DNA from 4 places in the Parendozoicomonas sp. 2304DJ65-17 genome. Region 1 is predicted to be linked to each of the others. Evidence: predicted binding sites of a transcription regulator. Region 1 holds the regulator's gene; each other region holds the start of a gene.
The links. The regulator FNR, encoded in region 1, switches genes on or off when oxygen is low (the NO sensors DNR and NnrR bind a similar motif). The targets are predictions, from matches to a motif close to TTGATNTANATCAA.
Positions count from the first base shown of each region.

Region 2: hemN (oxygen-independent coproporphyrinogen III oxidase) is a predicted target of FNR. The motif match lies at 4,421-4,434, and genes of this name have one in related genera.
Region 3: hcp (hydroxylamine reductase) is a predicted target of FNR. The motif match lies at 5,700-5,713, and genes of this name have one in related genera.
Region 4: ACY2RR_RS17470 (C69 family dipeptidase) is a predicted target of FNR. The motif match lies at 5,802-5,815, and genes of this name have one in related genera.

Region 1 is NZ_JBYVJV010000018.1:31,938-39,414, forward strand. It holds gene ACY2RR_RS24210 (dihydroxyacetone kinase subunit DhaK) at 1-533, opposite strand, end outside; gene ACY2RR_RS24215 (VOC family protein) at 582-899, opposite strand; gene ACY2RR_RS24220 (TraR/DksA family transcriptional regulator) at 1,609-1,941, shown strand; gene ACY2RR_RS24225 (hypothetical protein) at 1,981-2,481, opposite strand; gene ACY2RR_RS24230 (adenine phosphoribosyltransferase) at 2,610-3,152, opposite strand; gene fnr (fumarate/nitrate reduction transcriptional regulator Fnr) at 3,162-3,920, opposite strand; gene ACY2RR_RS24240 (hypothetical protein) at 4,417-5,073, shown strand; gene ACY2RR_RS24245 (hypothetical protein) at 5,299-5,952, shown strand; gene ACY2RR_RS24250 (hypothetical protein) at 5,987-6,598, shown strand; partial or broken gene ACY2RR_RS24255 (hypothetical protein) at 6,771-7,477, shown strand, end outside.
Region 2 is NZ_JBYVJV010000008.1:610-8,086, reverse strand. It holds gene ccoG (cytochrome c oxidase accessory protein CcoG) at 1-229, shown strand, start outside; gene ACY2RR_RS18035 (FixH family protein) at 226-774, shown strand; gene ACY2RR_RS18030 (heavy metal translocating P-type ATPase) at 825-3,263, shown strand; gene ccoS (cbb3-type cytochrome oxidase assembly protein CcoS) at 3,263-3,442, shown strand; gene ACY2RR_RS18020 (sulfite exporter TauE/SafE family protein) at 3,445-4,290, shown strand; gene hemN (oxygen-independent coproporphyrinogen III oxidase) at 4,549-5,934, shown strand; partial or broken gene ACY2RR_RS18010 (autotransporter outer membrane beta-barrel domain-containing protein) at 6,009-7,477, opposite strand, start outside.
Region 3 is NZ_JBYVJV010000001.1:315,513-322,989, forward strand. It holds gene ACY2RR_RS01455 (SDR family oxidoreductase) at 1-781, shown strand, start outside; gene ACY2RR_RS01460 (zinc-binding dehydrogenase) at 809-1,825, shown strand; gene ACY2RR_RS01465 (SDR family NAD(P)-dependent oxidoreductase) at 1,867-2,679, shown strand; gene ACY2RR_RS01470 (FAD-binding oxidoreductase) at 2,733-3,800, opposite strand; gene hcp (hydroxylamine reductase) at 3,902-5,554, opposite strand; gene ACY2RR_RS01480 (Rrf2 family transcriptional regulator) at 5,729-6,166, shown strand; gene ACY2RR_RS01485 (NEL-type E3 ubiquitin ligase domain-containing protein) at 6,239-7,462, opposite strand.
Region 4 is NZ_JBYVJV010000007.1:150,141-157,617, forward strand. It holds gene ACY2RR_RS17445 (choice-of-anchor I family protein) at 1-4, opposite strand, end outside; gene ACY2RR_RS17450 (OprD family outer membrane porin) at 177-1,493, opposite strand; gene ACY2RR_RS17455 (LysR family transcriptional regulator) at 1,892-2,878, shown strand; gene ACY2RR_RS17460 (sugar phosphorylase) at 2,900-4,759, opposite strand; gene galU (UTP--glucose-1-phosphate uridylyltransferase GalU) at 4,809-5,636, shown strand; gene ACY2RR_RS17470 (C69 family dipeptidase) at 5,918-7,402, shown strand.

The DNA.
Region 1 (7,477 bases):
ACTTCATACACTTCGTCAAGGCTCAGGCCTGCTTCTGCCGCGGCGCCGGCAATTTTATACACAGGTACGCAACCGACCAGGCCTCTACGATCTTTGATGTCAGCATCCAGGCCAGCACTTATGTCTTCATGGGTCAGCAGCATTTTTACATTCAGGCCTTCGCGCCTGGCCATTTCCAGGGCCATGTTGGCAGCCATAACGTCGCCTTCACGGTTTAGCACCACAAGCAAAACACCGGCTTCACAATTTGCCATCTTCAGGGCTTCGAAAAGCTTGGGAGCTCCGGGGGCGGCAAAAATGTCGCCGACCACAGAGAAGTCGAGCATGCCTTCACCGACAAAGCCGCTCAGTGCTGGTTCATGACCAGAACCACCAAGAGTAACGATGCGTACTTTATTTTCAGGTTTTGGAAGTGTGCGACAAACAATCTTTTCAGAAACAACCTTTACCTTTTCTGGAAATGCCAGAGCCAGACCTTCCAGTAATTCAGGTGTCAGGTTTTCAGGATCATTAATCAGCTTTTTCATGGACATGATTCATGCTCTCCAAATGAGTGGCAAATAAACGAAAAGCTCTGACAATCAGTGAATGACTTGCATTAATTCAACGGGAGCGCCGTCTTCGATAATGAAAGCAATGCGCAGGTGATCATTTGCCATCCATGGTTCCAGTAGCACATTGGCACCTTCCAGTTCTTTATCCAGGTCATCAACCTCGAAGGCAACGTGGGCAGTTTTTTGCAGCACCTCTGGCAAAACGCAGGTTTTATCACAGCGCAGCCATTCCACTTTGCTTGGTGATTTTGAGTAGTCAGTAATATGGAAGCCGCCATCGAGATTGTGTTCTTCTTTCCCGTGAATCTCGTCTGTTGGAATTCCGATATGACTAAATGTTCTCATCTTTCATTCCCTCTGCCGGTTTATTTGAACTGATTAATTGTTCTCTTCACTGGCAAAGATACGATTAACGGAGAGGTGTTTTTTGATGTGAATCAGGTTCCATTTTTTTTCGAAATTGTGGGAAGGTTGAGGGCTTGGCGGGTAAGGGATTTCTGGTGGTCAACTGCAACAATGTGCAATAAAAGAGTTCATCCAAGTGCAACAGTTTTTCCGGGAAGAAGGGGATAAATTTGAGCAAGTGCAACACGAAAGAGGTTTGGTGCCAGTTAAGTGCAACACTAGGCATAGATCGATAAAAAAGTACTCAATTTGGTAAAACAGGAATATCCCCGAAATGGATTCATTGGCCACGCGTACTATATGGGATCCGCGGCAGCCATTTTGATGCCTATTCCGGCAATCCTTGCCTGACTGGCCATACTTTTCTGACTTGTGATATGTGCCCCTTGGTATTCCTGCTAAAACGTCGCATTATAGTGATAGGCCGTTTCTGTTGCTGGAAGGCGCGGAAGGTTTGCTAAACTCGGTCAGCCTGTTGTTGATATATGTCACCAGCCGCGCTGATCGTAAACCCTAGAATGCAAAATATAAGAAGTCATAAATCATGTAAGGGGATGCCTGCTCCAGATGTAAGAATAAGGGCATTTCTGTAGTGATAAGTCAGCCAGTCTTAGTTCCATAAGTCAGGAAAGTGCAGAGGGAATCAACCATGAAAGGGGAATATGACCAATTTCGTGAAGTGTTGCTGAGTCGTCAGGCAGAGTTGCAAGCGCGTTTGGATAACATAAAAAAAGATGTTACCCGAAAAGCCAATGCTGACTGGTCTGAGCAGGCTCAGGAACGGGAAAACGATGAGGTAATAGACGCTCTTGGTAATGAGGCCGTCAATGAACTTCATCTTATCCAGAAAGCTCTTGAGCGTATTGACGAGGAAGAGTACACCCTCTGTGTTGACTGTGGTGGGGAAATTCCTTTGGCACGCCTTAAAGTCATGCCTTACACCAACCTGTGTGTGAAATGTGCGGAAGCACGTGGGCAATAACCGCTGAAGCAGCTTGTCATATACCAGAATCTGACTTTCTTAGCTCTGGCTCGTTTCCTTGCCTCGGATCAGGGTGTTGTAGTGGTCGACAAAGTCATCGACAGTACCCTGTGGTTTACTGTGAAAGTTGTTGTGCCAGCAGCGCCCCAACCGTTTGGGGTTATCTTTGAAGTTGGCAGGCAGCGGTTTACCACGGCGAAGATAGATCATTAGTGCAACCGCGGTCGCGTAAGAAAGGTTTGTGGCTAATTCGGCGTGAGGATGCTGAAGAAACTCATGCTGGCTGGCCAGACCTCTCACCTTGCTTGCCAGTTCCGGCTGAGTAGAAAGAAAGTTATCCCAAACATTTCGGTGCATGCGGGGTGTGATCTGGTAGATACCCAGTGCTCGCTGGTTATCCATTTTGAGATGTTCCCCAAGCCCTGACTCCTGGGCTGCCGTCCCCAAAAGTAAATCCTCAGCAGCGGGGCTCCACAGGCCTAAATGTTTTAACGTGGGGCGAATAACCAGTGTGCGCAGTTCCTTGGCACAGATACCCATATCTTTTATCTCTTCCGATGAGAACCGTTGTTGTACCTAAAGGTATAACAGAACTTTCAGAAAGAGACATCGGCAAAATTGAAAGGAAAGTAAACCAGCCCGGTTATTCCAGACTGGTTCGGAGGGGATCAGTAGCTGGTGAGTGCGAAGGAAGCAATGCCTTCTTCTTTCAGCTTGGATGAGCCACCAAGAGCTGGCAGGTCGATAATGGCTGCTGCTTCTACGACTTCTGCTTCCAGGCGATTAACCAGTTTGGTCGCTGCCAGAAGGGTGCCGCCAGTAGCAATAAGATCATCAATCAGAACGATCTTGTCGCCAGCGGAAAGAGAGTCGGTATGAACCTCAAGGGCTGCTTTACCATATTCCAGTGTATATTCCTCGCATATTGTTTCTGCGGGGAGTTTGCCGGGCTTTCTGAAGATAACCAGAGGTAGGTGCAGGGTTGCAGCCAGTGGTGCTCCCAACAAGAATCCCCGGGCATCCAAGGCGCCAATATGGGTGATGCCCTTGTTCCGGTAACGTTCGGCAAACGTTTCGTGAACCATGCCCATGCCTTCGGGAGACTTGAGCAGGGTGGTAATGTCACGGAACATAACACCGGGTTCCGGCCAGTCAGGCACGGCCCGGATCAGGCCGCGCAGACGATCTTCGCTAAATGCAGATTGGTTCATATCACTAACTTACTGAATGTTTACAACCTCAGGACTGTCAGTCAGTTTACCACCTGCGAGGCTACACAGCTCCATTGCGTTGGTAATCTCAATCTCTTTACCGTTGGCATGGATGAGTTCCGCCTTCTGGAAGCGAGTGAAAACACGACTTACAGTTTCTACCGCCAGACCAAGATAGTTGCCCATTTCGTTACGGGACATGGACAGGCGGAAAGACTGTGAGGAGAAACCCCGGCGCCGGAAACGACTGGCCAGGTTGATGAGGAATGTCGCAATACGCTCGTCAGCATTTTTCTTCGACAACAGCAGTTTCATCTGCTGGTCTTCACGAATCTTCTTGCTCATGATCCGCATAAGCTGGCGGCGCAGAGCAGGATGACTGTCGGAGAGCTTTTCGAGCTTATCAAAGGGAATTTCGCAAACCATGGTGGTTTCAATAGCCTGGGCAGACACCGGATAGGTATCTGTATCCAGCCCACTGAGGCCGACCAGTTCACTGGGCAGGTAGAACCCAGTTATCTGCTCTTCACCTTCATTGGTGGATGTGTATGTTTTCAGCGCACCGGAGCGCACTGCGAAAACACTGTGAAATGCATCACCTTCCAGGAACAGATGTTCGCCTTTTTTCAATGGTCTGCCGCGCTTGATGATCTCATCGAGATCATCAATATCTTCTATTTTAAGCGCCAGTGGCAGACACAAAGGACTCAGGCTACAGTCCCTGCAGGCTACTTGGCTGGCATGCCGTACGTTCAGTTTTGGCGCCATATTGAGCCCCTAAGAACCAGATTGGCTGATGTAGAGAGTGAGCCTATTGTATGGGAATACGGGGCTAACTTTAACCCTGTGGCAGATACCTATAATGGTTTTTTTTCTGTTGTTTTTGTTCAAATGATGGTCTCTTGTCATCTTTTTGGTGTCTTTTAGGGTTGCCATTACAAAAAAAATTAAAACCCATCGGAAAAAAAATCGGTCACACATTGCTGTTTATCAATAGAGAACCCGTTTTTCTGCCGAGTTGCCATTCCGTTGCTCCTGATCAATCCCGTTAGTGAATCTGACAGAACCGCCTCCATTCACGAACCTCCTCGTTAGTCTCCGGTCAATAGTGACAAGCATGAACTCACCGGCTTGCCGGGCTTTTTGGGCATGCATGGGAGGCTGGAAGGCCTCATAACGTCTGATCCGGTATGTGCCCGGCGGGCCATTTGTGCTCAAACACAATTATGGGATCAGGTAACACTAGAAAACTATGGAGGTTTTTATGCCAAGTCCATTAATCATTGGCGGTGTTGTTGCAGCAGGAGTAGGTGCACTAACAACTCTGGGTTATTACACTAGGCCCCCTGCGCAGAACTCTGGTCGAACTGTAGAAGTTAGCAACCCTCAGCAGGATGCTGAGATGGGTGGCGGTGATGACACTGCTTCAACTGCTGTTGGTCAGCGTAAAGTCGCAAACGCATTCTATTCTGCTGGTCGTGGAGCTAAAGAAGTATGCTCTATGTTCCTATATGGAATAAGATCCTTTAGTTACCATTACCTGCCATGGATCATTTCCGGGGCTGTCTTCGGTGGAACTGGAGAAGCAGTTTCCAAGAGCGCTTACAATTTTGCAAAAAGCGCTGGTTGCTCTGAGGCGACGACCAAGGCATTGAGTGCTGGTGGTAGCTACAAGGCTGCGGTTAAGGGTGGCTGGTCGGTTGGTCTAGTCCCCATGGGTGTTGATTTCTTGCGTTGGGGTGTAAGAACCGCTACACGTGGTCGCCTGTGTAACTCTGAAACCAATGATCATGAACAGCGGATTACTGAAAACAAGCTTCTGATTGAAGCGGCTAACCGTAAGCTTGAAGATCATGACGAGTACGATGCGCGTATCACCGAGCTGGAAGATGCTTCTAAGCCCCTTCCCCGCAGGACTTAAACAATAAGATAGAATTGTTTAATGCCGTAAATTAAACCCGTTTCGGCGGGTTTAATTCCTCTCCCCTCTGTCAGCTCATCTTGCAGTGTTGTTAGGCATACTAACCATCACGGAACCTCCTACTGTTTTCTCCGGTCGAAAAGGGTAATTCGAGGCTTTCTGCTGGCTATTTCAAGGTCAGAGGTGGCTTATTTAATGGTTCAGGTTTAACAAGGAGTGTTGGACATGAAGGGAGTAAATAGACAGGGAGGAACCCCTCCGCAACAGTCAAACAAAGCGTCCTTTGAGGATGATGCCGATCTTCAGCAAATGCAGGATGTCCGTGATCAGTCGGATCAACTGCTGATCGGCCCGTACCAGCAGGCCAGAGTGATTCCGACCAAGAGGCAGAGCCAGATGTCCATAGTCACATCTCTGGGTAAGGCCTGTTTATCTCTTGTTGGGTATGCCGCTGTTGGTGCGATTTTCGCATTTACTGCTCCCTGTCTCTATACACTGCCATTGATTAAGAACTGGCTGCCTCTGGGTACATTGAGTAACTCTGCAGGCCGGTTCCGGGATTTGGGTGGTTTGCCTTTCTATAAGAAGCTAACCGGATGTGTACTGGTGAACTGTTTTCTGCTGGTTCAGGGAGCAAAGTGGGTTAATAGCAAAACATCCACCAGGGTGTTTGGCCCCAGTGAGCTGGATCTCAGTATTTCCTGGAAGGAAAAGATGGTTGCCCAGCTGGAAGAACAACTGAAACAGATTGAAGCGTTGGAGCAGAGAGCGTTGGTTGGCGCGCGCATTACTGGCGATATGACGAACAAAATGATTGATAACTGCAGTCGGAATAGATCACAGAGTAGGGTGACGACTGAAAGAGTACTGGCTAATTAACGTTTTAAATTGATCTTATCAAGGAGGATAGATTATGGCGGCAGCAAATATGAGGAGTTATCGAGGAGCTAGAAATACAGACAGTTCCGGCTCTCAAGATGATGTGCAGGTGCATCATAAATCCGGGAAAATGGATCGCATGGATGTGGAGGCTGTTCCAGGAAAGCCAACCCTTCGTCAGCAAATAGAAAATGTACCGAAGCTTGTAAAGCCTAATCTAGGCCAGAGAGTTGCAGCTCAAATCTTGCATGGTGTTGTTTTTCTTGGTGCGGCTGCTGGTTTGTACTACGGTGGTGGCTTTCTCTTTGACTGCTATATGGAGCTCTACAGGGATGATTCCTATACTCCGGATCCTTTTCTCTCAGCCTGGGGGAAAAGCGGGATGTGTGCTCTGGTTGGTGCGGCCGTTGTGCTCTACGGCGCTTTCGACAAGTTGAAAAAGGGAGCCAATTATCTGGTAAATAGTATTTGTGGAACGGATGAGAAGGCTGCTAAGCGTGCGCACGATCAAAATCTTGATAAGTATCTGGTTGATGGGCTGAATGCTCTGAATGCTAGAATGAAGCAAGTAGATGAAAAGGCACCGGATTATAGAACCGGCGAGTTTGATGTAACCGCAACTTTCCGTTGTAAAGGCAAAAAGTAAGACATCCCCCCTTTAGTTTTTCAAGGCGCCAATGGCGCCTTTTTTCTTTGTTTTTCAAGGGTATTAGACCTTTGTCTTAGGAACTCACTCCTTTGTTTTGTATCTAAACAATCAGGATATCTCTGCCAGGGAGGCGGAGCGCAGGATTTCAGGTTTGGTAAAGGAGTTACCTATGAGCAATCCAATCAAAAGTAAGTTAGATATTTTCAGGCGCATTTGCAGTAGCCATGTGTTGTCACTGCTTTTGTGTTCATCAGTCATATTCTTTGTTCCTAGCTCAAACGCTGGACTTTTTGATCGTGTTGCAAATGCTTTTAATGCTGCTGCCAGTGTTGCGAATAAGATGCTGGACGGGGAAGAAGATGGCACCAATACCGAAAATCAGAATAATGATAATCCCCCTCCTCCCACATCTGATGACGCTCAGGATACGCCTCGTGTCTATATGGGGATGAGTGACGCAGAAATTCAGAAAATAAAGGATGATTTTCAAAAGAGGCAGAAGAATCAACCAACTGACGACAAGAAAAATCAGAAAACGCCGCCGCCCGTTAAGCAAGACAGCCCTCACTATGTAGATTGGGATCCAGAGAAGATTAAAGAAGAGTATAGAAAAGAGCATGGGCTTGGTCCTCAGGAAAAAGATCAGGACGGTGATCAAGGTGGTTCCTATGCAGAATGGGATCCAGAAGAAATTAAGAGGAAGCACAAGGAAGCTCTGGCCAATGAGCAAGAGAAGGAGCGTCTGGAGAAAGAACGTTTAGAGAAAGAACGCCTTGAGAAGGAGCGTTTAGAGAAGGAGCGTCTGGAGAAAGAACGTTTAGAGAAAGAACGCCTTGAGAAGGAGCGTTTAGAGAAGGAGCGCCTTGAGAAGGAGCG
Region 2 (7,477 bases), on a different contig from region 1:
GACGCTGAACATAAGCGTTTCCGGCTTGAAAGATGTTATTATCCGCGGCAATACCCGTGTAACTATCGAGCCGGGTTCGGTAACAAGCCTTCCTGTGCGATTGGCAGTTCCGCCTGAAGTATTAACCGGAACCAATACCACTATTGAGTTCCATGCGAACAGTGACAGTGCAGATGGCCCAGCCACGACAGCTGAGAGCCGCTTCCTGTCTCCAAGGACAACGCCATGACGCCTAACGCAGAAAAAGAGCCATTTACACATTGGTACCAGGAACCATGGGCCTGGTACATTGTTGGTGTAATCCTTGTCACTATTACCTGGGGTACATTCCAGGTCATAGTGTCATTTAAAAACGCTGACGAAGTTGTAGTGGATGACTACTACAAAGTCGGTAAGGCCATTAACCAGGATTTGAGCCGTGACCGTCGCGCCCACGAGCAGAATATCGCGGCCAATATCAATTTTGATGAAGCGTCAGGTTCTTTGAAGGTGGCTATGTCCGGCTCGACAGATAACTGGCCCCAGCAATTGCGCCTTCGCCTTCTGCCTGCAGCCAAGGGGGTAGAAAAGCAAATTATTCCCTTACTGCAAACGCCGGCTCAAGACACTCTTTATAGAGGCCAGTCCCAGGGTATTCCTGCCGGGCGTTACTACGTACAGTTGGAAACCCTTGACGAAATCACTCCGGAACAGGGTTACCTGACCGGTTGGCGCTTGAACCGTGAAATCTGGATTGAAGATAACACGCCGGTTGAACTGGCCGCTTATGAGTGATCCATTTGTTTCCATACCACTGCTATGTGTTTCTTATTAAGTGAAAGTGAATGAGTGAAAAAAGTTGTTTTCACTGCCACCTGCCCATCAATGGTCCTGTTCAGTTTACTGCGACCATTGATGGCGAAGACCGCCCTATGTGTTGCCCCGGATGTCAGGCTGTTGCTACAGCCATTGTTTCCGGCGGACTCGATAACTACTACCGCTATCGCACTGAACCTGCCCAACAGGCAGACCTGAGTCAGGCCTTAAAAGCAGAGTATGAACTCTACGACCGGGAAGATCTTCAGCAGAGTTTTATCCGTAGCCTCACCCCGGAAAGTGCTTCACAAAAACTTGAAGCCCGCCTGTTAATAGAAGGCATTACCTGTTCAGCCTGCGTCTGGCTTCTTGAACATCACCTGTCGTCCATAGAGGGCGTTGAGTCCGTCACTGTAAATCTCAGCCAACATACGGCAACGGTCACCTTCAATTCAGAGACCGTAAAAATCAGTGAAGTGATGCTCGCTGTTCTTGCGGTTGGTTATCGCGCTCACCCCTGGCGACAGGAACAGCAGGACGCCCTGTTGGAAAAAGAACACAAACAGTTTATCCGCCGCCTCGCCGTTGCCGGTATCGGCACCATGCAGGTAATGATGTATGCCATTGCCATGTACGCTGGCGCAGCACAAGGGATGGAAGCTGAGTTTCACACCTTGATGCGTTGGGTCAGTGCCCTGATTGCAACACCGGTTGTGCTTTATTCTGCCCGCCCATTCTTTTCTGCGGCCTGGAGGGATATCAAGAATCGCAATCCCGGCATGGATGTTCCCGTATCCATTGCTATTGGTGGTGCTTACCTGGCCAGCCTCTGGGGAACTTTTCAGGGAACAGGCGAAGTGTATTTTGACTCTGTCAGCATGTTCACCCTGTTTCTGCTGAGTGGCCGCTTTCTGGAAATGCGGGCACGCCACCGCACCAGCCAGACATCCCGCAGCCTGCACTTACTTCTACCGGAAAGCTGTTTACGCGTTAATAAAGATGGTGAAGCGGAACGGGTCAGCCCCTCCGATCTACAGGTAGGCGACAACATTCGTATTCTCCCCGGAGAAAACATTCCAGCTGATGGCGTTATTTTCAGTGGCCAAAGCTCTGTGAATGAATCTGCACTTACTGGTGAGTACCTTCCGGTTGCCAAACATAAAGGTGACCAGGTCGCTGCCGGGACTATCAATACAGAGAATGCAATTGAGGTAGAAGTAACCCACGTTGGGCAGAATACCCGCCTGTCCGCTATTGCCCGTTTGCTTGAACAAGCCCAAGGGGACAAACCTGCTATTGCCCGACAGGCTGACCGCGTCGCAGGATGGTTTGTCTGTTCAGTGTTGTTAGCAGCTGTTGGTGTTTACTTCTACTGGCTCCAGCATGAACCGGATGATGCCTTCTGGATTGTTCTTTCTGTACTTGTTGCCACCTGCCCCTGTGCACTTTCTCTGGCAACACCAACAGCATTAACCGCTGTGACTGGGTATCTTCAATCAAAAGGCTTATTAGTTAGCCGCAGTCGTGTGCTAGAAGGCTTACCGCAAATCACTCATGTGATATTCGATAAAACCGGTACATTGACTCGCGGTGATCTCAGCCTTGCTGATGTAAAAATACGCGACAAGACCTATAACAGAAGTGAATTACTGGATATAGCTGCTGCTCTGGAAAGCCATTCTGAACACCCTATTGCCCATGCTTTTCCCGCATCAACCACAGAGGTAAAAGATGTAGAAAACATAACCGCTCAGGGACTGCTGGGCAGAATTGCTGGCCACACCTGGCGTATAGGAAAACCCTCCTTTGCCAGCCCGGCCATGGAAGCAAGTCCTCCAGACAACCACCTCACCTGGTTGTTGCTGAGCTGCGACAAAATGCCACTGGCCTGGTTTGGCCTCGATGATACCCTGCGCCCTGAGGCAAAACAGGTCATCAATGAACTGAAAACCAGAGGCCTTAATGTCGGATTGTTGAGCGGTGACAATCAGGGTGTTGTTAACCGTGTAGGCCAGGAGCTTGGCATTGAAGAGTGTTATGGACAGGCCACCCCGGATGACAAACTCAATCACGTGCAACAGCTTCAGCAACAGGGCCATCGTGTTCTGATGGTTGGAGATGGGGTAAATGACATTCCGGTGCTGGCTGCAGCAGATTTATCTGTCGCTATGAACACTGCTTCAGACCTGGCTCGTACACACGCTGATGCTCTGCTACTTTCAGGGGACTTGAACCAACTCCCGGCCAGCATAGACAAAGCCTGCGATACCCGCCGGATTATCCGACAGAACATGGTTTGGGCCTTGGGGTATAACCTGCTGGTACTGCCTTTGGCGGCATCTGGCTGGCTGGCTCCCTGGATGGCTGCCATTGGCATGTCTGCAAGCTCTCTGGTTGTTGTTGGTAATGCACTGAGACTTTCAAAACCACAAAAAGACAAAGTCATGCAGTACATGGAGGATAACTAATGGACAGTCTTTTCATACTTATTCCCATTGCTGTGGTTTTTGTTGCAGTAGCGGTCGCTATTTTCTTCTGGGCTGTGGACAACAACCAGTTTGATGATCTGGAAGGTCCTGCACACAGCATTTTGTTCGATGAGCCTGATGCAAAACCGAATAAAGATAAAAGCAAGATCCAGGAGTAGTAATGACTGACCAATTAAGCCTGACAGCAGCATTTCTGCTGGGCCTGCTGGGGGGCGGACACTGTGTTGGCATGTGCGGGGGCATTATGTCGGCATTGAGCGTTGGCAGTGGCGCGCCACCCCGCTCACTAAAGAGTTTCAATATCCTTCTGGGATACAATCTGGGACGCATTTTCAGCTATACCGTTATTGGTTTCCTGATGGGCTGGCTGGGCTGGTTTATTGGTGGATTCAGTAAAGAAACCAGTGTCGCCTTGCGTATCTTTGCCGGCATTATGCTGGTTGGTATGGGGCTCTATCTGGCCGGATGGTGGACAGGCATTACCGTACTGGAAAAAGCTGGTCACACACTCTGGCGTCGCATTCAGCCTACAGCGTCCGCCATGTTACCGGTGAACAGCCCCATAAAAGCGATTGGCGTTGGTGCACTCTGGGGATGGCTGCCCTGCGGCCTGATTTACAGCACATTAATCTGGGCAGCTGCCAGCAATAGCGCTATTGAGTCCGCCTCACTCATGCTGGCTTTTGGGCTAGGCACTCTTCCCGTATTACTCCTGACCGGGCTTCTGGCAGAACAGATGCGTAACCTGTTGCAAAATAAACTGTTCCGCTCTGCGGCCGGCATCTTAGTCATTCTGTTTGGTTTATGGACAGTTCCTGGCCCTCACCAGATGTGGGTGATGATGAAACTGGACTTCAGTGGCCAGCCTCACCAGATGAACCATGGCAGTATGAGTCATGAAAACATGAACCACGAAAGCATGAACCATGGAAATATGGATCATTCCCAAATGAACCATTCAGATATGGACTCTCCATCCGTAGATCACTCAAAGATGGGCCATTGACCCCGATTCTTTTTACTACATTCTTCTGTAAAATTTGCAGAAGAATGTAGCTCTTTAGCTTCAATCTCTACAGCCTCATCAATTTTTCGTAAACCTGCCAAGTAGTCTGACAACAGAAGTTGAGTCTCTATTGATACACATCAAGGCGCTAGAACCATCAGACTATAAACTGTCAATCAGTATTTAGTGCAGGCAATCGTATTAATTTGCCATTTTGCGAAAAAAATAATATGCATTCTTCGATTGCAGGAAACAGAGATGAACAACTCACTGATCTGGGATTCCAGTCTACTAAAGCGATACGATCGTCCGGGACCTCGTTACACCTCATATCCAACTGCGGTTCAGTTCACCAGTGAGTTTGAAACAGACACTTTTATTCAGGCAGAACAGGACAGCGGGCATCAAAGAAAGCCTCTCTCTCTGTATTTTCATATCCCCTTCTGCGATACCGTCTGTTACTACTGCGGCTGCAACAAAATAGTTACCAAGCGCCGCGAACAAGCTCAGCCCTATCTGGATCTGATGTGCCAGGAAATGGCCATGCACGCCAAAAATCTTGGTTACAAAGCTACGGTTGAACAATTGCATCTGGGTGGAGGAACACCCACATTTCTTAGCAAGGAGCAGCTGACCCAGTTAATGGAAACCGCTCACAAGTATTTCCATCTGGATTTCAGTGAATTCTCCGATTACTCCATTGAAATTGATCCCCGTGAAGCAGACTGGGGCATGATGGGATTATTGCGGAATCTTGGTTTTAACCGCATCAGCCTTGGCGTTCAGGACTTTGACCCTGCTGTGCAAAAAGCTGTTAACCGCATTCAGCCAAGAGCCGTCACCGAAAGCGTAATAGACGCCGCGCGCGCCATGCATTTTGACTCTATCAATGTCGACCTGATTTATGGTTTACCACTGCAAAACTGTGAAAGCTTTCTGAAAACTGTTGACCGGGTGATCGAGCTTGCGCCAGAGAGATTATCTGTCTTTAACTACGCCCACTTGCCTCACAGATTTATGCCTCAGCGCCGAATACGCAACGAAGACCTTCCCTCTCCGGAAGAAAAGCTGCGCATTATGGAAGCAACTACTGAGCGTCTGACTGAAGCTGGCTATGTTTACATCGGCATGGATCACTTTGCCCTACCAGATGATGACCTGGCTGCAGCACAGGAAGATGGCGTTCTGCACCGTAACTTCCAGGGCTATACCACTCACGGTCACTGCGACCTGATAGGTATGGGTGTTTCATCCATCAGCCAGGTTGGCAACACTTACGCTCAGAACTTTACCGATATGGCGAGTTATAGCGAAGCTATTAATGCGGGCCGCCTTGCTATTAATAAAGGCCTGCAAAGCTCTGCCGAAGATCAGCTGCGCTCCCATGTTATTCGTCGTTTGCTCTGTGACTTCCAACTGAACTTCCATGATGTGGAATCTGAGTTTGGTATCCACTTCACCAAGCATTTCAAACCAGAACTGGAAGCATTATCCGTTATGGCGAAAGACGAACTGCTGCTAATGGACGGAGAATCCATCAAGGTTCTTCCCCGCGGCCGTCTGCTTATTCGCAACATCTGCATGACCTTCGATCTGTATCTGGCTGCTGCCCAGGAACAGCAGAAGTTTTCACGGGTTATCTGATAACCGCTATTTTTCCTATAAACAAACGGGGCCGCATAATGCGGCCCCGTTTGTGTTTTTACCTTATCGAGCTATTAGAACTTCTGCTCAAAGGTCAGTGAAGCACCGTAGCTGCGGCTCTTGCGACCACGGGTTCCTTCCATGTCAAAAGACAAACTTCTGTTGTCATCAAACTGGGAGTTCACACCCAGATTGTACCACTGAAGCTTGCGATCACGCTGCTTACGCTTCTCCGTTACACTGTTACCACTCTCAAGATGAGTCATCGTCGTCTTGTGATCAGCGAAGTGGTTCATCTGAACACCGGCACCACCGTGGATACTGGTCAGATACCTGAAACCTGGCACCTGGTAATCCATCATCAAGCCATAACGGTCTATACGATCATGACGGCTGCTACCTTTTACCTTCACTTTATCTTTGTGCTGACTCTTCAGATCAAAACCAGACTGACGGCTATCGATATACATAAACTCAGCAATAGGCGTCAGAGTCAGGCCCGGTACAAACGCATCCAGATGGATGTCATAGCCGGTGCCAATCCAGGCAGCCCAGTCATTCATGGTGAAGTTACCCTTGTAGCTATCGCCACTGATCTTATCTTTGCCTTTCGCTTTCACATCGTGATGACCAACTGTCAGGGCACCGTCGATATGGAAGTTATCACGCTTCCAGGAGAAGAATGGGCCAACCCGCAGACTGGTCATATCGGTGCTGCCACTCATTCCCTTCAGAGAAGTATTGTTATTCTCCGCCGAGAACATCACACCAACCAGCAGTTCGGTATCCAGAGCTTTAAACGCTCCCATTTCAAAACCATAACCACGGTTTTTGTATCCAGGCAGACCAGAACTCATCTTGGCTGTGCCGCGATTACCGTAGGCACGCACGTAGCTGTATACACCGCCAGGCTGCAGGGAATCTTTCAAACCACCCTTTACAGAGGCTTCAACCGCACCGGCATCAATACGCTCAATGGCAGAATCAGCACTTGTTGCACGCCCTTTACGGAAATCAGAGATAACTCTGTGATGCCCCGAGAACATCTGCATTGCCGCATTGTTTGACACTTCAGCAGCAGTAGCAGGCAATGCCGCCACCAGGGCACTATCAAAGACTGGCTCATTCACAACCGGTGCCGCTGGCTGAGGTTGCGCCTGAGGCTCATCTTCATTTTCGGTTTCTTGAGCGTCACCGTCATCCTCAGACTCTTCTTCATCTTCAGAATCAGCTTCAGGCTCTTCTTCTGGCTGTTCGTCATCACTGTCTGCTCCCTGATCCTGTGAAGGGTCCTCTTCGTCATCATCATGACTGGCAAAGTTATTGTTGCCGTCACCCTGAGGAGGAATCTCTGGGGATGAAGAAGAATCATCCTCCTTTGATTCAGGATCTTCTTCCGGAGCATCGCCAGTAGAGTCTTCACGACGCCTGTTTATATTGCCGACGCCATCATCGTCATCGTCGTCATGAGAGGCGTTGGGCTGCTTTTTAGCTTCCTGCTCTTTAGCCTCCTGCTCTTTAGCTTCTTGCTCTTTCAGCTTTT
Region 3 (7,477 bases), on a different contig from region 1:
GGTATTTGGTGGCTCTGAAGGTATCGGCCTGGCAATAGCCGAAGCTTTAGCAGCAGATAACAAAAATGTGGTTATCCTTTCCCGGTGCACCAACAAACTCAAAGCTGCCAGAGAACGCATTCAAACAAAGACTGGTGCCTGTGTAGAAACCCGCAGCCTTGATATTTGTGATTACAGTGCGACTCAATCCCTGATTGCTGAGCTGGTGGAGCAATACGGCACCCCGGCGATGGTGTTTAACTGTGCAGGATTCTGCCGACCGGACTACCTGCCAGACAGCGACCCGGCACATATTCAGCAAATGCTGCAGTTGAACCTGATGGGTACTATCCATGTGTGCAAAGCCGTTGAGCCATATATGCGCAAAGCGGGTCGTGGACACATCATCAATACATCATCCATTGCCGGTTTTATTCCACTGTTTGGTTATACCGGCTACAGCGCCAGTAAATATGCGGTAAAAGGCTTTAGTCGTGCACTGAGAACAGAGCTGAAGCCGTATAACATCAAAGTTTCCCTGCTATGCCCACCCAATACCAAGACTCCGGGTCTGCAGACTGAGAATCAGTTTAAACCAGCCGCAGTTCTTCAAACCGAAGAAAAACTGGTACCTATGGAGCCAGAGGACGTTGCTAAAGCGACGTTGAAAAAACTAAAGAATAACCCTTGGCTGATAATTCCCGGTCGGGATGGCCAGTTCGCTTACTATCTGAATCGCCTATCAACCCGATTAATGGACTGGATTGTCCGGCGCCCCTTAAACAGCCTCCCTGAATCCTGAACACACTGAATAACGATAGAAATAATAATGAAAAAAGTTGTCATTCCCAAAGCCGGTACACCGGATGTACTGCAGGTTGAAACCGCCCCTGACCTCACCGCACAAACGGGCGAAGTACGCATTAATGTAAAAGCAGCCGGTATTAACTTTGCCGATATTCTGGCTCGTCAGGGGCTTTATCAGGATGCGCCTCCCTTTCCCTGTGTTGTGGGTTATGAAGTCTGTGGAGTTATCGATCAGGTTGGTTCAGGTATTGATGAAAGCATGATTGGCAAAGAGGTGATTGCCATGAGCCGGTTTAACGGCCAGGCGAGTCAGGTTGTGGTGCCAATCAATCAGATTTTTGAAAAGCCAGCATCTATCAGTTTCGAAGAAGGTGCAGCTGTTCCGGTTAACTTTATGACTGCCTGGCAGGCTCTGGTGATTTGCGGTGCCCTGCAACCTGAAGACTCAGTGCTCATTCACAATGTCGGCGGAGGTGTTGGCCTGGCGGCATTGGATATCGCCAAACATATTGGAGCCACCACTTATGGTACGGCCAGTTCTGGTAAGCATGAGTTTCTAAAAGAACGTGGTTTGGATCATGCCATTGACTACATCAACGATGACTGGAGCAAAGAGCTGGATCGATTAACCGATGGCAAAGGTGTTGAGCTGATTATCGATCCTATAGGCGGTAACTCCTGGCGTAAGAGTTACAAAGCTCTCAGAGCAACCGGAAGGCTGGGAATGTTTGGTATATCCATGGTTGCGGGAAGCGGTCTGGTAAATAAATGGCGTTTGTTAAAACTGATTGCAGAGATCCCCTTCTTCCATCCAATAAACCTGATGCATCAAAACAAATCCGTGTTTGGTATCAATATGGGTCGCCTGTGGCACGAGCCTGAAAAAGTACAGTCCTGGATGCAGCACGTATTAAAAGGGATAGAAGAAGGCTGGGCGCGTCCTCGTGTTGATAAGGTCTTCACTTTTGAGCAAGCAGCAGAAGCTCACCGGTATATAGAGCAGCGTAAAAACAAAGGAAAGGTTGTGCTTGTTCCTTAAACACTACGACCCTAAAAGAACTCAAATAAAGACTAATAACAATGAAAAACACCGCCATTATTACCGGAGCGTCCAGCGGCATAGGCCGCGACATTGCCTGCGAGCTGGCCGAACGCGGCTATGATTTAATTCTTGTAGCACGGCGTACGGAACGCTTGGAAGAACTCGCCGAAGAGTTGGAAAAGAAACATCAGGCTAAGTCTCTGGTGCTGACTTGTGATCTGACTGATAGAACACAACTGGAACAACTGATGCCCTCCACTGATACTTTCCTATCTGAAGGGCGAGTTCTATCCATGCTTGTTAACAATGCCGGAACCGGTTATTGGGACTATTTCGGCAAACAGTCTGCCGAAGATGTACAGCGAGATATTGATCTGAATATCACAGCTCTAACGACTCTGAGTCATGCCTTTGTCGCCAAAGCCAAAGAACATGGCAAACCCGCCCATATTATGAATATTTCATCCCTGGCAGCGCTGCTGGCAACACCGCGTTATGCGGTTTACTCCGCCACCAAGGCTTATGTACTGCGGTTCAGTGAAATTTTGTCCTATGAGTTCAGAAAGAAAAGTCTCAACATTTCTATCTGTTGTGTCTGCCCCGGTGGAGTGATCACTGAGTTTATTGATCACTCAGGTCTGGAGCTGAAAGGTAATATCGGCATGATGAAATCTACCGATGTGGCTCGCTCCAGTGTGGATGCGGCACTGAAAGGAAAGAAACAACATATTCCTGGAGTTATGAACAAACTCTCTTCTCTGGCCCGCTTCCTGCCATCGCAGTTCGGTATGGCAGCAATCGAAAGAAGTATGTTGATTACGGTGAAAGAGAAAGAAGAAGCTGTTTCTTAATTTGGAAGGCAAAACAGAGAAAAGCTGGGGAAGATACGCTTCCCCAGTCATTATCAGATAGCTACTCGCACATCAGATTTAGGACGGGAACAGCAGGACAGAACATAACCCTGCTCAATTTCCTGAGGTGTCAAAGTCATCTGGCTACCACTCTCTACTTCACCATCAATGATTTGAACCTTACAGGCACCACACACACCTGCACGACAAGCGGCAACTACAGGTGCTTTCTGAGCCATAAGGGTATCTACAAGCAGCTCGCTCGGATCAACTGTTACCGCAACGCCTGACTTCTCTAGCACCACTTCAAAGCCTTCACCGGAAACCTCAGACTCTTCATTACGATCAGCGATCTCTTTGATCATGGCATCGTTAAAGATTTCGTGATGAAAGTTATCCATATTGAAACCAGAGTTCTTCGCCATTTCGCGCACAGCTTCAATATAGGCAGGAGAACCGCAGATATAGAGCGTGCGGGAATGCAGATCTGGAACCAGCTGCTGCAGCATTTCCTGAGTCAGCCAGCCATCACGATCATCCAGAACAGTGCTGTGATTAAAACAGGCATGCTGTTCATCCAGCATTTCGAGTTCACGACGGTAAACAATATCTGCTTCACTGCGTGCGCTGTGGATAAAACGAATATCTGCATCCGTACAGGTATCCAGCAACCAGCGAGACATAGACATTACCGGAGTAATGCCACAGCTTGCGCTCATAAACAGCACTTTGGTTGCTGGCTTGTCGATAATGTTAAACACACCATCAGGGCCGGTAGCCTTGATAGTTGCCCCCGACTTTAGGTGCTCAAACAGCCAGCCAGACATACGGCCACCTTCAACACGTTGGATAGTCAGGTTCAGAGTGTAAGGGCGGGAAGGAGAAGAGCTGATGGTGTAAGAACGGTAAACCATCTCACCATCCAGCTCCTGCATCAGGGTAATAAACTGGCCGGGCTTAAAGTTAAAACGGGTTTTGTCTTTCATTTGAAAAACAAAAGTAGAGATATCCGCTGTTTCCCGAATTACCTGCTGGCAAATCAGTTCAACGGTCCCTTTTTCCCAGAGCGGAGCCTGCGCCCAGTTCAGGGGTTCGTTTTTGGTAGGTTCGGAAATCAGCATGGAAATATCTCAAAATTTGAATTCTGAGTGGAATTAACACGCCGGGATTGGGAAAAGTTCTTCCAATCCCGGCGTGTTCCAATTCAGGAATTCATAAACAATCAGGCGGCGTTCAGGATTGCGTTCAGGTCCTGCTCAACATTGGAAGTCAACTTCAGGTCAAACTTATCCACCAGCACACCCAGCAGGTTATCTGTCAGGAACGCAGGAGCCGTTGGGCCAACGTGGATATTCTTGATGCCGAGGGACAACAGAGTCAGCAGGATGACAATCGCTTTCTGCTCAAACCAGGACAGGATCAGAGACAGTGGCAGATCATTTACGCCACATTCAAAAGTCTCAGCCAGAGCGAGGGCCAATTGAATAGCGGAGTAGGCATCGTTGCACTGACCAACGTCAAGCAGACGTGGGATACCGTTGATATCACCAAACTCAAGCTTGTTGAACTTAAACTTACCGCAAGCCAGAGTTAGGATCAGGCTGTCCTGGGGAACAGACTCAGCAAATTCTTTGTAGTAAGAACGCTCAGCCTTATCACCATCACAACCACCGATCAGGAAGAAGTGCTTAATATCACCAGCCTTCACACCTTCAACAACCGCAGGAGCAGCATTCATCAAAGCATTACGGGCAAAGCCAGTCAGAATGTTGTGAGGAATTTCATCGTATTCGAAACCAGGCATTTCCAGCGCTTTCTCAATAACAGCTGAGAAATCATCACCTTCAATGTGGTTAACGCCAGGCCAGCCAACAATGTTGCGGGTGTAAATACGGTCAGCGTAGTTACCAACATTAGGATCGATGATGCAGTTGGAAGTCATCACAACTGGGCCAGGGAACTTGGCAAATTCAGCTTGCTGGTTCTGCCATGCGCTACCGTAGTTACCAACCAGGTGCTTGTACTTCTTCAGCTCTGGGTAACCGTGAGCTGGCAACATTTCACCGTTGGTGTAAACGTTGATGCCCTTGCCTTCGGTCTGCTTCAGGATTTCTTCCAGATCGATCAGGTCGTGACCGGACACAACAATGCACTTACCTTTTACAGGTTTAACGTTAACCTGAGTAGGCTCTGGATGGCCAAAGGCGTCAGTTTCGCCCTTGTCCAGCATTTCCATAACGCCGTAGTTCATCTGACCGATAGCCATGGCGCATTCCAGCAGAGCACCGATATCAGCGGAATCAGTTGCCAGCCAGGACATGTGCTTGTGGAATTCAGCGTAGATTTTTTCGCTCTGCTGACCCAGAACACGAGCGTGCTCCATATAAGCCGCAGCACCTTTCAGGCCGTACAGGCACAGCAGGCGCAGGCCAACAATGTCTTCGCCGACTTCAGCCAGGCCACGGTTAGGCAGCATTTCAGGAGCCTGCAGCAGCATACCGGCCATATCTTCAGCCAGCTCAAATTTTGCGGCATTGGTAGCGTCGGAAAGGTCAGCACCTTTCTCTGCGCAAGCCTTTTTCAGAAGATCACGGGCAGCGTTCGCTTCACGGATGAAAGTGATGATGCGATCGTTATCGAAGTTAACGTTGGTGAGGGTCGCAAAGAAAGCGCGAGGTACAAATGCATCGACGTCGGCATTAACAACGCCAAACTCACGGGCACGACCAGCATACCAGGATACGCCCTGCAGCATGTAGATCAGCACGTCCTGCAGATCAGACGTTTCAGATGTCTTGCCACACATGCCCTGGGCATAGGAGCAACCGTTACCGGCAGGAGTTCGAATTGTCTGTTCACACTGTACGCAGAACATGTTGAGACCTCATCAGGATGGCAGGTAGCTTTTAAAAAGCTAAAGATTCATTTTTTTTGCATCTTTAGGATTACACCAAAACGACAGATGACGAATACGTAAAAACCACCACTGGTCGAAAAAACCTCAACTCTTTAAGATTCACTTGATTTGAATCAATAGGTGCACGACACCATGCAACTGACCCGCTATACCGATTACGCATTGCGTACCCTGATTCAGGCAGCCCTTCTGCCAGAAGGTGAGCGTTTGTCTGTTGCAGAGGTAACCGCCACCTACGATATCTCTCGCAGCCACGTAATGAAGATTGTTCAGCGCCTTGGCCAACTGGGTTACCTGAAAAATATTCGGGGAAAAGGCGGCGGCATTGAGCTGGGTATGGACCCTGCTGAGATTAATATTGGTAAGGTTGTACTGGATATGGAATCCAACCTGCAGGTTATTGACTGCAACAGCCCTTACTGCCGATTACAGCCCGGCTGTCGATTGAAGGGTGTTCTGATAGAAGCAATGAATGCTTTTGTGGCTGTGCTTGAAAGCTACACGCTGGCAGATCTTCTGGAAAACAGAGATGAACTGGTACAACTGCTGACGTTTAAGGAAGCCTCATGATCTATGTTCAGGTTTCAACTTTTATATAGTAAACATCTAGTTACTCGTGCTTGAAGAGCCTACATCTAGATCTCACCCTCTGACTTTGCGCAAAACTTTTTTGGTCGTATTAGTGAATAGAGCATTCATATGAATTTCATGCTCCTCATTAGCATCTCTCAAACGCTTCCGATAATCGGCGGATTCTGGAGATTCATGCAAGGTATCATTGAGCTTTTTATCCAACCTCTCTCGCTCTACAGCAATAAAATCACTCGACCTTAGATACTTATTCCAGGGAAACCAATTGAGCAAGAAATCAACCTTTCTGTCTTCACCATTAGATGCCCTCTTCCGATTAACCGCTTCCTCTATTTTTCCAAAACCTTGACTCACAAGATCAAATCGCTTTTTATTGAGCAGCAATTCCTGACAACTGATAGGCAAGTTAAACCTCGATGCAAGGTGAGTCCGGCTATGAAAGAGAGCATGGAGATCACTAACCTGATCCTGTGTAGACTCTAACGATGCTTGTTTCCAGCGTTTAACCTCAGCATCAAGAAGATGCATTTGATAGACCTGCTCCCCGAACAAAAGAAGCTCTTCTCCCCCTTTTCTTTTAGCCTCAACAAGTCCGGCAGCTGCCTCCAGTTCAAGCAAATAGAACATAGCCCCTTCAGCGTCGCTACCCGGTTCATAGAGCATGGTACCTGTTGATGCATCGAGACATGCCTCCCGAATATCTACATCAACATTCATTCTTTCTAAAAGGTTGTATAGATATGATGCAACTTTCATACGACTGTCATCATCTGTGAATTTATCTGAAGATGTTAAATTCTCTAATATTCTATGGAATTCACCTCTGTAACTAACCTTTTCAGCAAGCCCTTGCGGCACAGGCTTTCCTAACAAACCAAACCAATAGTTAATACATTCTTCACACTGCACCTCCCTGCCGTGTTGTTTTTCCATACGATCCAAATAAATTTTTCTTATATCAGGAACGCTTTCACCTAAATGATTACCTTCATAGGATATAGAGGTTTCAGTGAGTGAACTCTCCCGTGTTCCGCTTGAGACTTCATTGAAGTGGTAATCTGTTTGACCTGATGAAGAAACGCTCCGATACACCAACGGAGTTTCTTTTTGATCAGTCTTTTTTGAAGGTCGTAAACCTTCTGTTCCACGGGCACCAGGAACAAAAGCAATCAACCAGTTCTTTAATCGCCCTATTTGCCTGGCAATAGGTCGTAATACATGATTATTTATACCTTGGGCTATCCGATTGATAACCGTTCCAATGTTACTACTCATAAAACCACTCCATGG
Region 4 (7,477 bases), on a different contig from region 1:
TCATGGGGTTCCTGGTAATTCTGATTATGACAGCAGTCTTTTTATAAAGATTTCGTGAATATTTTATGACAGGCAAAAAAAAGCCATCTGAACTTTACAGTTCAGATGGCTATTTTTGTTTTTATTCTTCAGAACATTTCTTGATTCTTATATAACCCTCCCCTCTCTGGAGTTGGTTAGAATACAGAAACAGAGTATGTCAGGTAGAAACGGTTAACGTTTTCGTCATACAGGGAAGAAGGAACCTTGCTGCGGCTACCTTCTGCAGAACCTTCGGCACGGTACATAACAGACAGCCACTTCAGAGACAGACCTTCCAGCTGACCGTCAAAGTTGTAGGAAATTACACTGCCGTACTCGTAACGATCGAAGTCTTTCACGTCCTTCGCATCTTTACCCTTGGCGTACCATACATCCCAGTTAAGACCTGCCAAACCTTGATCTTCAAAGTTATGACCTGCAGTCAGGATATAACCTTTTTCATCTTCCAGGGCGTACATTTCCCACTGGTCAAGACTGGAGTTAAAGCTACCGTTGTCGTCATCAAACAGAGTGTTGTCGTAGTCGCCATCGGTGGTCTTGTTGAAACCAAAACCTACGTAAGAGTTATTGAAGTTCAGAGTAGCGTTCAGGTTGTAGTACTTGGACTCAAAACCTTTATTCGCAACAAAGACATCATCGGTAGCATCGTTGTTGTCGGTGTCTTCCATGCTGCCGTACAGTTCGCCATCTTCTTCAACTTTGCCGAAGCGGGCGTCCAGGTCGAGGGACATGCCATCCTGCAGCTGTACGGTGTAGTAAGTTTTGTAGAACTCTTTCTTCAGGAAGTCTTTGGACTTCGCCAGCTCAGCAGTAAAGCCTAAGCCGTTTTCGAGCTCATAGTTAGCACCGTAAATTTTAACGTTATCGATCTTCTTACCAGCAGCGTTGCTCAGATCATCGTTAAAGTTAGATTCGTTACGATTGTGGTGAGCATCGATGTAGGAACCGTAAACGTTCAGGTTCTGGAAACGGGCGCTCAGGTCATAGCCGTAGGAGCTGGCATTCAGGAGACGGGAACCAGAGTCACCGTAGGTTTCATAACCACGCTTCTTCTGACCCAGGCTGCCATTGAAATCGATACCAGCCAAGCTGTACTTACCCTTCAGGTAAGCTTGGTTGAAAGCTGCAATGCTGTTTCCGGATACGTTACTTGGACCTTCGGACTCGCTCTTGATATCAGCAGCAACACCAGCAGAAACAACTGCACCAACCATGTCGTTAATGTAGCCAGTGTCAAAATCTACGATCAGAGCATGTGCCCATTCATCGCGCTCGTAGCCGTCTGCCTGCTCTTTACGGGCAACTGCAGACTTGGAAGACTTGTTGTCTTCATCCCAGTAGTAGTTCTTGTAAGTGATATCCAGACTAGGATCGACAGTAACGATTTCTGCGGCCTGAGCGGAGGCTGCAGTTGCGGAAGCAACGGCAATAGCGAGCGCCAGTTTCTTCATTGTTGGCTCCAGATGTGTGTAGTGTGTGCTGCACTTAAATCCGCACTAACAGCAGAAAAATCAGGGGCACTGTTACCGCAGGGCCGGTGTGTAACGGCCACAAATAAGCGCAGACCGATTATCAGGAGACATGAGCAACAGGGTCACGGGAATAATAACGATCGCCCTATCGCTTTTTTTCATATTTTAGAGGGTTCTACCAATGTTGTTTTTAGTAAACAATGTTTCGCCTCGAAATGGCTCATTTACTTGATGATTTGCACTGACAGCATTCCTCAAAGCCGCGCTTAAGTCGTATTTAAGAAAAAGCAATCCTGTTTTCTACCAATTACTTAAGAAAGGCTTCCTCTATAGCATATTTAGGAATTGTCAGCATTGCGTAAAACAAGGTTCTAAATATGTCGGCAGTTCAATTGCGCCAAAACTATATGGCACAACTTTCAAGAATAAATCTTAATCTTCTGCCACATCTTAATGTTTTGCTGGAAACTGTTTCTGTTTCTGAGTCTGCCAGAGTGATGTGTGTGGCCCAGTCCACTATGAGTAAAATCCTTGCTCAACTTCGTGATTTTTTTCACGACCCATTATTGGTAAGAAAAGGCAACCACTCTGTTCTCACCGATAAGGCGCAATCTCTGAAATCTCCCATCAAAACATTGATGGAAAGCATGAGCACACTCTTCGACAACCAGAACGAAGATCCGTGCACCAGCACCCGAACATTCCATATTGCTCTGGGGCCGCAGATGATGGACATCATCATGCCACCATTGGTGGCTGAACTGCACAAGAGAGCGCCTGGCATAAAACTGGACTGTCGCCCTGCAAGCAGTGCTGTTCAGGAGATGCTGACTGGTGGTGAACTGAGCCTTGCCATTTGCAATATGGAAGACCAGATCTTGTCTGGCCTAAAACACCATGACTTTGCCTCAGCCTCTGAACTGTCCCTGCTTATGGATAAGAATCACCCCCTTGCAGAAAAATCTGTTATCTCTACAACAGACATGTTGAGTTACTCCTACATACAAGTGCGCAGTGGTTTTAACACCAGAAAGGGAATAACTGATTACTTTCAGAAGTTAGGCCTGGATACAGAAGTTCGCTATTCCTTCCCCAGCATTAAAGCCATGTTACTGGCTCTGGAAAATACCGAACTGCTGGCATTCTTCCCTAATAATTTAAAGCTGGATATGGCGGGCGATAACCTGGTGATGCGCCCAATACAGGAGCCATCCCCAAGCCTGAATCTTCGTATGGCCTGGCCGGAACACTGGCAGTACAACCGTATCCATCGCTGGTTCCGGGAACTGGTAAGTGATGTCACCTGCCGGTCCGTGCATGACTATGCAGAAATGTCTCCTTTGCCAGCTAACTGCGGCTGCTAACACTGTTATAGCAGTCCGTTCTTAACAACTAAGTAGCCAAACAACCTGGTAGGGCTGCAAAGTAATTTCCTTAAGTGGTTCCTCTGATGCTTTATGAACCACTTCACCGGAAACCAGATCCACCAACTCTTCTTTACCTTCAAACTCTTTTGAAAAACTGGTCAGGTCTACAGTCTGCATGCCAGTTGTTACATTATGCACAGCCAAAACAACACGGTTGTTATCTCCACGTCTTAAAACCGAAAACAAACCATGTTGAATATCTACTATTTCCTGTGGGTTATCTGGATGAAAGCAAATTTCTGTTCGCCGAGTTCTTAACAGTTGCTTCATCTTTTCAAAAACAACTGCGGATGTTGTTGCCGAATTATCCAGCTGTTCTTTTAAGTCAGACAGTTGCCACTTCTTACGATTAATAGATCGGGTGCGTCCGGTTTCTTCTACCAGATCAAGATCATTTTCAGTAGCAAACAAGCTATGAATATAAACGGCAGGAATCCCTTTCATTGCCAGCATAATGGCTTGTGAACAAATAAAACGCTGAATTTGCCAGGTGTCTTCCCCCCGCCGTGTACCTTTCATGGCATCAAATAATGAGATATTGATTTCATAGGGTGCCTGCGAACCATCAGGCAGTGCCCGCATACTTACGAACCCACCAAAGCGGTGCATGGTTTCCACCAGATCATCCACCTCTCGCTTTGGCACAATACCTTCGAGAGCCCGCAAGCCAATACCATCATGGGATGCGGTAAAGTTCAGTGCGGTGCAGCCTTTGGGATACTCAGGTAACTGGTTTGCCCACCTCACCAGATATTCCGACGTTCCCCTGTTCAAAGCATGAAGAATGAGTGGTGGCAGTGGAAACTGGTATACCATCTGGGCTTCGTCACCATCACCGAAATACGACAGGTTTTCTTCGCTGGGAACATTGGTTTCTGTCAGAAGAATAGAGTCAGGGCGCATGCACGACATAATCGCCCGCATAATCTTCACAACTGAGTGAGTTTGCGGAAGATGAATACAGCTGGTGCCCGGCTCCTTCCATAAAAAAGCGATAGCATCCAGGCGGATGAGTGATGCGCCCTGTTCCATATAGAGAAGCAGGGTTCTGATCATCTCCAGCAAAACTTCCGGGTTGCGAAAGTTCAGATCTATCTGATCCTTGCTGAAAGTCGCCCACACATGGCGAATACCGCGGCGCGTCCATATAGGAGCAAGAAGTGATGAGTTCCGTGGGCGGACAACCTGAGAAATATCATCCTCAGGCTCAGGCTCAATAAAGTAGGCATTGCCAGGAGGGTGACCACTGACAAAGTCGGCAAACCAGACACTTTGGCGGGATACATGATTAATCACCAGATCTGACATGAACCGGTACTCCCGGCTCAAACGCCTGATGTCTTCCCAGTCTCCCAGCTCTGGGTCAACAATCCGGTAATCGATAACGGAAAAACCATCATCAGAGCTGTAGGGATAAAACGGCAGGATATGGAGGCTACTGAAACAATCACGCATATGCTCTGTCATAAAGTCAGACAGAACCCGCAGGGGCTGAGGTGATGACTCCTGCATGTCACACCGAACGCTGTCACCATAAGTGATCAGCATAATGTCGGTTTCATCCCAGGTTTGGTCATGGCCATGGGGAACAATGGCAAGGTGATCACTCACCAGAGCCAGCAATTGCTCCAGCACCTCTCCGGCCCGACTTGGGTAAAGGTGGCGCAGAAGCGGCGTCAGTGTGCGGGCCAGTGCACCTTCATCGTGCGCCCGGCAAAACTCCTGATTGCACACATATGTGAAATCATCCATCGCCATAACCCTGTAATCTCGCTCTTTTACTCTGTATCCACCAGTATTCGCCAAGGCAACTGGCACTTATTCTGCTTATAATACCCGGCAATTCTGACAAGGAAGCGAACCTACAATGCTTAGTAAATGTCTCTTTCCTGTGGCCGGATACGGAACCCGATTCCTGCCCGCTACCAAATCCATGCCCAAGGAAATGATGCCTGTCGTAGACAAGCCTCTGATCCAGTATGCCGTTGAAGAGGCCATGAACGCAGGCATTCCAGATATGGGCTTTGTGACAGGTCGAACCAAACGAGCCATAGAAGATCACTTCGATATCAATTACGAGCTGGAAAAGGAAATTGCTGGCAGCGGTAAGGAACAGCGCCTGTCCAGCATCCGCGAACTGATGGCAGCCTGTACCTTCAGTTACACCCGTCAGAAACAGATGCAAGGACTCGGCCACGCCATCCTTACCGGTAAAACACTGGTGGGAGACAACCCCTTTGGCGTTATTCTGGCCGACGACCTTTGCATTAATCCGGAAGGTCAGGGTGTTCTGGCACAGATGTCAACGCTGTTTAACCAGTTCCGTTGTACAATTGTAGCCGTGGAAGAAGTTCCTGAAGATGAAATTCACAAGTACGGTGTGATCGCTGGTGAAGCCATCAGCGACGATATCATTCGTGTTACCGATATGATTGAAAAGCCCGCCAAGGAAGAAGCTCCCAGCAACCTTGCGGTTATCGGTCGTTATATTCTGACTCCAGATATCTTCGATATTATTGAGAACACCCCTCCTGGCAAGAACGGTGAAGTGCAAATTACAGATGCAATCCTCACTCAGGCCAAACAAGGCTGCGTTCTGGCTTACCGTTTTAAAGGCAACCGTTTTGACTGCGGTAGCGTTCCTGGCTTTATTAATGCCACTAATTACGTTTACGAGAACCTTTTCAAAGGCTGATCGAAATTTACCAACGTTCAGACTTTAACAGCATAAAAGCCACTTCCTTTTGGAAGTGGCTTTTTCATAATTGCTTAAATAAACACCTGAAAAATAGTAATAAACAAACCTTTTTCACCAAAAATATCTTCTAGTGTTGGAACTTTATTCAAAGCCTGTCGCCTATTGATTCCTATCAAAATTCTAATAAGCCATCAGCGTAATGTTTGCAGCACAACCTCCTATTAAGTAGCTGCCGGTTTCTCTGTAATGTCGGTAGTTAGTTCCTGCCCGGAGTTTTTATGCATTTGATGAAACAAGCGATGGCCGCAGCAATTGCAGCCACTATTGCCGCTCCTTCTGCTTTTGCCTGCACCAGCGTTATGGTTGGTAAAGATGTTTCCGCCAGTGGCGCCGTGATGATTTCCCGTAATGAAGATTTTTCTTCAAATAACTGGGCCAAACACATGACTGTGTATCCTGCCCGTTCTTACGAGAAAGGCGACACGATTACTTTGTCTACAGGCTTGGAAGTTCCTGCTCCAGCAAAGACTTTCCGTTACACCGCCATGACTGACTGGGATGCCTACTCCTACAAAACTCCGGATAGTGGAAAAGTATTTGAACAGCGTGGCGTAAACGAAAAGAACGTTGCCATGACTGCTACCAACAGTGCAGAAATCAATGAAAAATCACTGAAAGCTGACCCGCAAACCGACGGTATTGTTGAACAGAACATGGTTGGCCTGGTTCTTGGCGAAGCCACATCCGCTAAACATGCTGTAGAAGTTCTCGCCCGTTACATTGAACAGTATGGTGCCGGTGAAGGTTATGGCGTTCAGTTCGCTGACCAGGATGAAGCCTGGTATATGGAAGTAGGCGGCGGCCACCAATGGATCGCAGTTCGCGTTCCAGATGACAAGTATCTGGTAATTGCCAACGGCCTGCGTATCAGCGGTGTTGATCTGGACAGCAAAGAAGTCCTGCATTCCAAAGATTTGTTCGACATGGTGAAGAAGAACAAGCTGCTGGATAACCCAGACCGTAAGAGCTTCAACTTTGCCAAAGCCTTTGGTGTTGTAGGCGATCTTTACAATATTGATCGTGAATGGATCAGCCAGAAAATGCTGTCTCCATCCATTGAGCAGAAAACCCGTCAGGAACAATACCCACTCTTCCTCTCTCCTGATGAGAAGATTGGTGTAGAAGATATTGCTGCTGTGCTGCGTTCTGATTACAGCAAAACTGAATTGGCCAAAAACGGCGTACGCCCTAGTGGCATTGATCGTAATGCTGAAGCTCACATCATTGAGATGTACAGCAATATGCCGGACGAGCTGGCCGCAGTTATCTGGCAAACCCCCAGCAATGTGAAGTACAGCCCATTCATTCCGTTCTACAACGTGATGGAAGACGTTCCTGCAGAATACGCTATGGGTACTGATAGTTATGACGATCAGTCCGCCTGGTGGAATTTCCGTGCTATCGGTTCACTGACAACCAAGAGTGTGCTTGATGGCAAATACAAGAGCGTTGTTGATGAAGTCTGGATGGAACTGGAAGACCAGTTTATTTCTTCCCAGCCTTACATGAACAAGATGCTGAAGAACATGTATAAGAGTGATTCCAACCTGGCGGTTAATTTTGCCAGTGATTACTCCAATGGTGTTCTGCAAACGTCTCTTGATAAAGCTTCCGAGCTGAAGTCTGCCCTGATGACAGACCTGACCCGCAGCACAGAAAAGAAATACAGCCCTGAAGAGTTCAAGAAGATCTCTAATCTGTAACTTTCTTTGTATTAAGTACCGGAAAAGCGGCTTACGGGCCGCTTTTCCGCATTTTGCGTGACAGTTATCCACAAC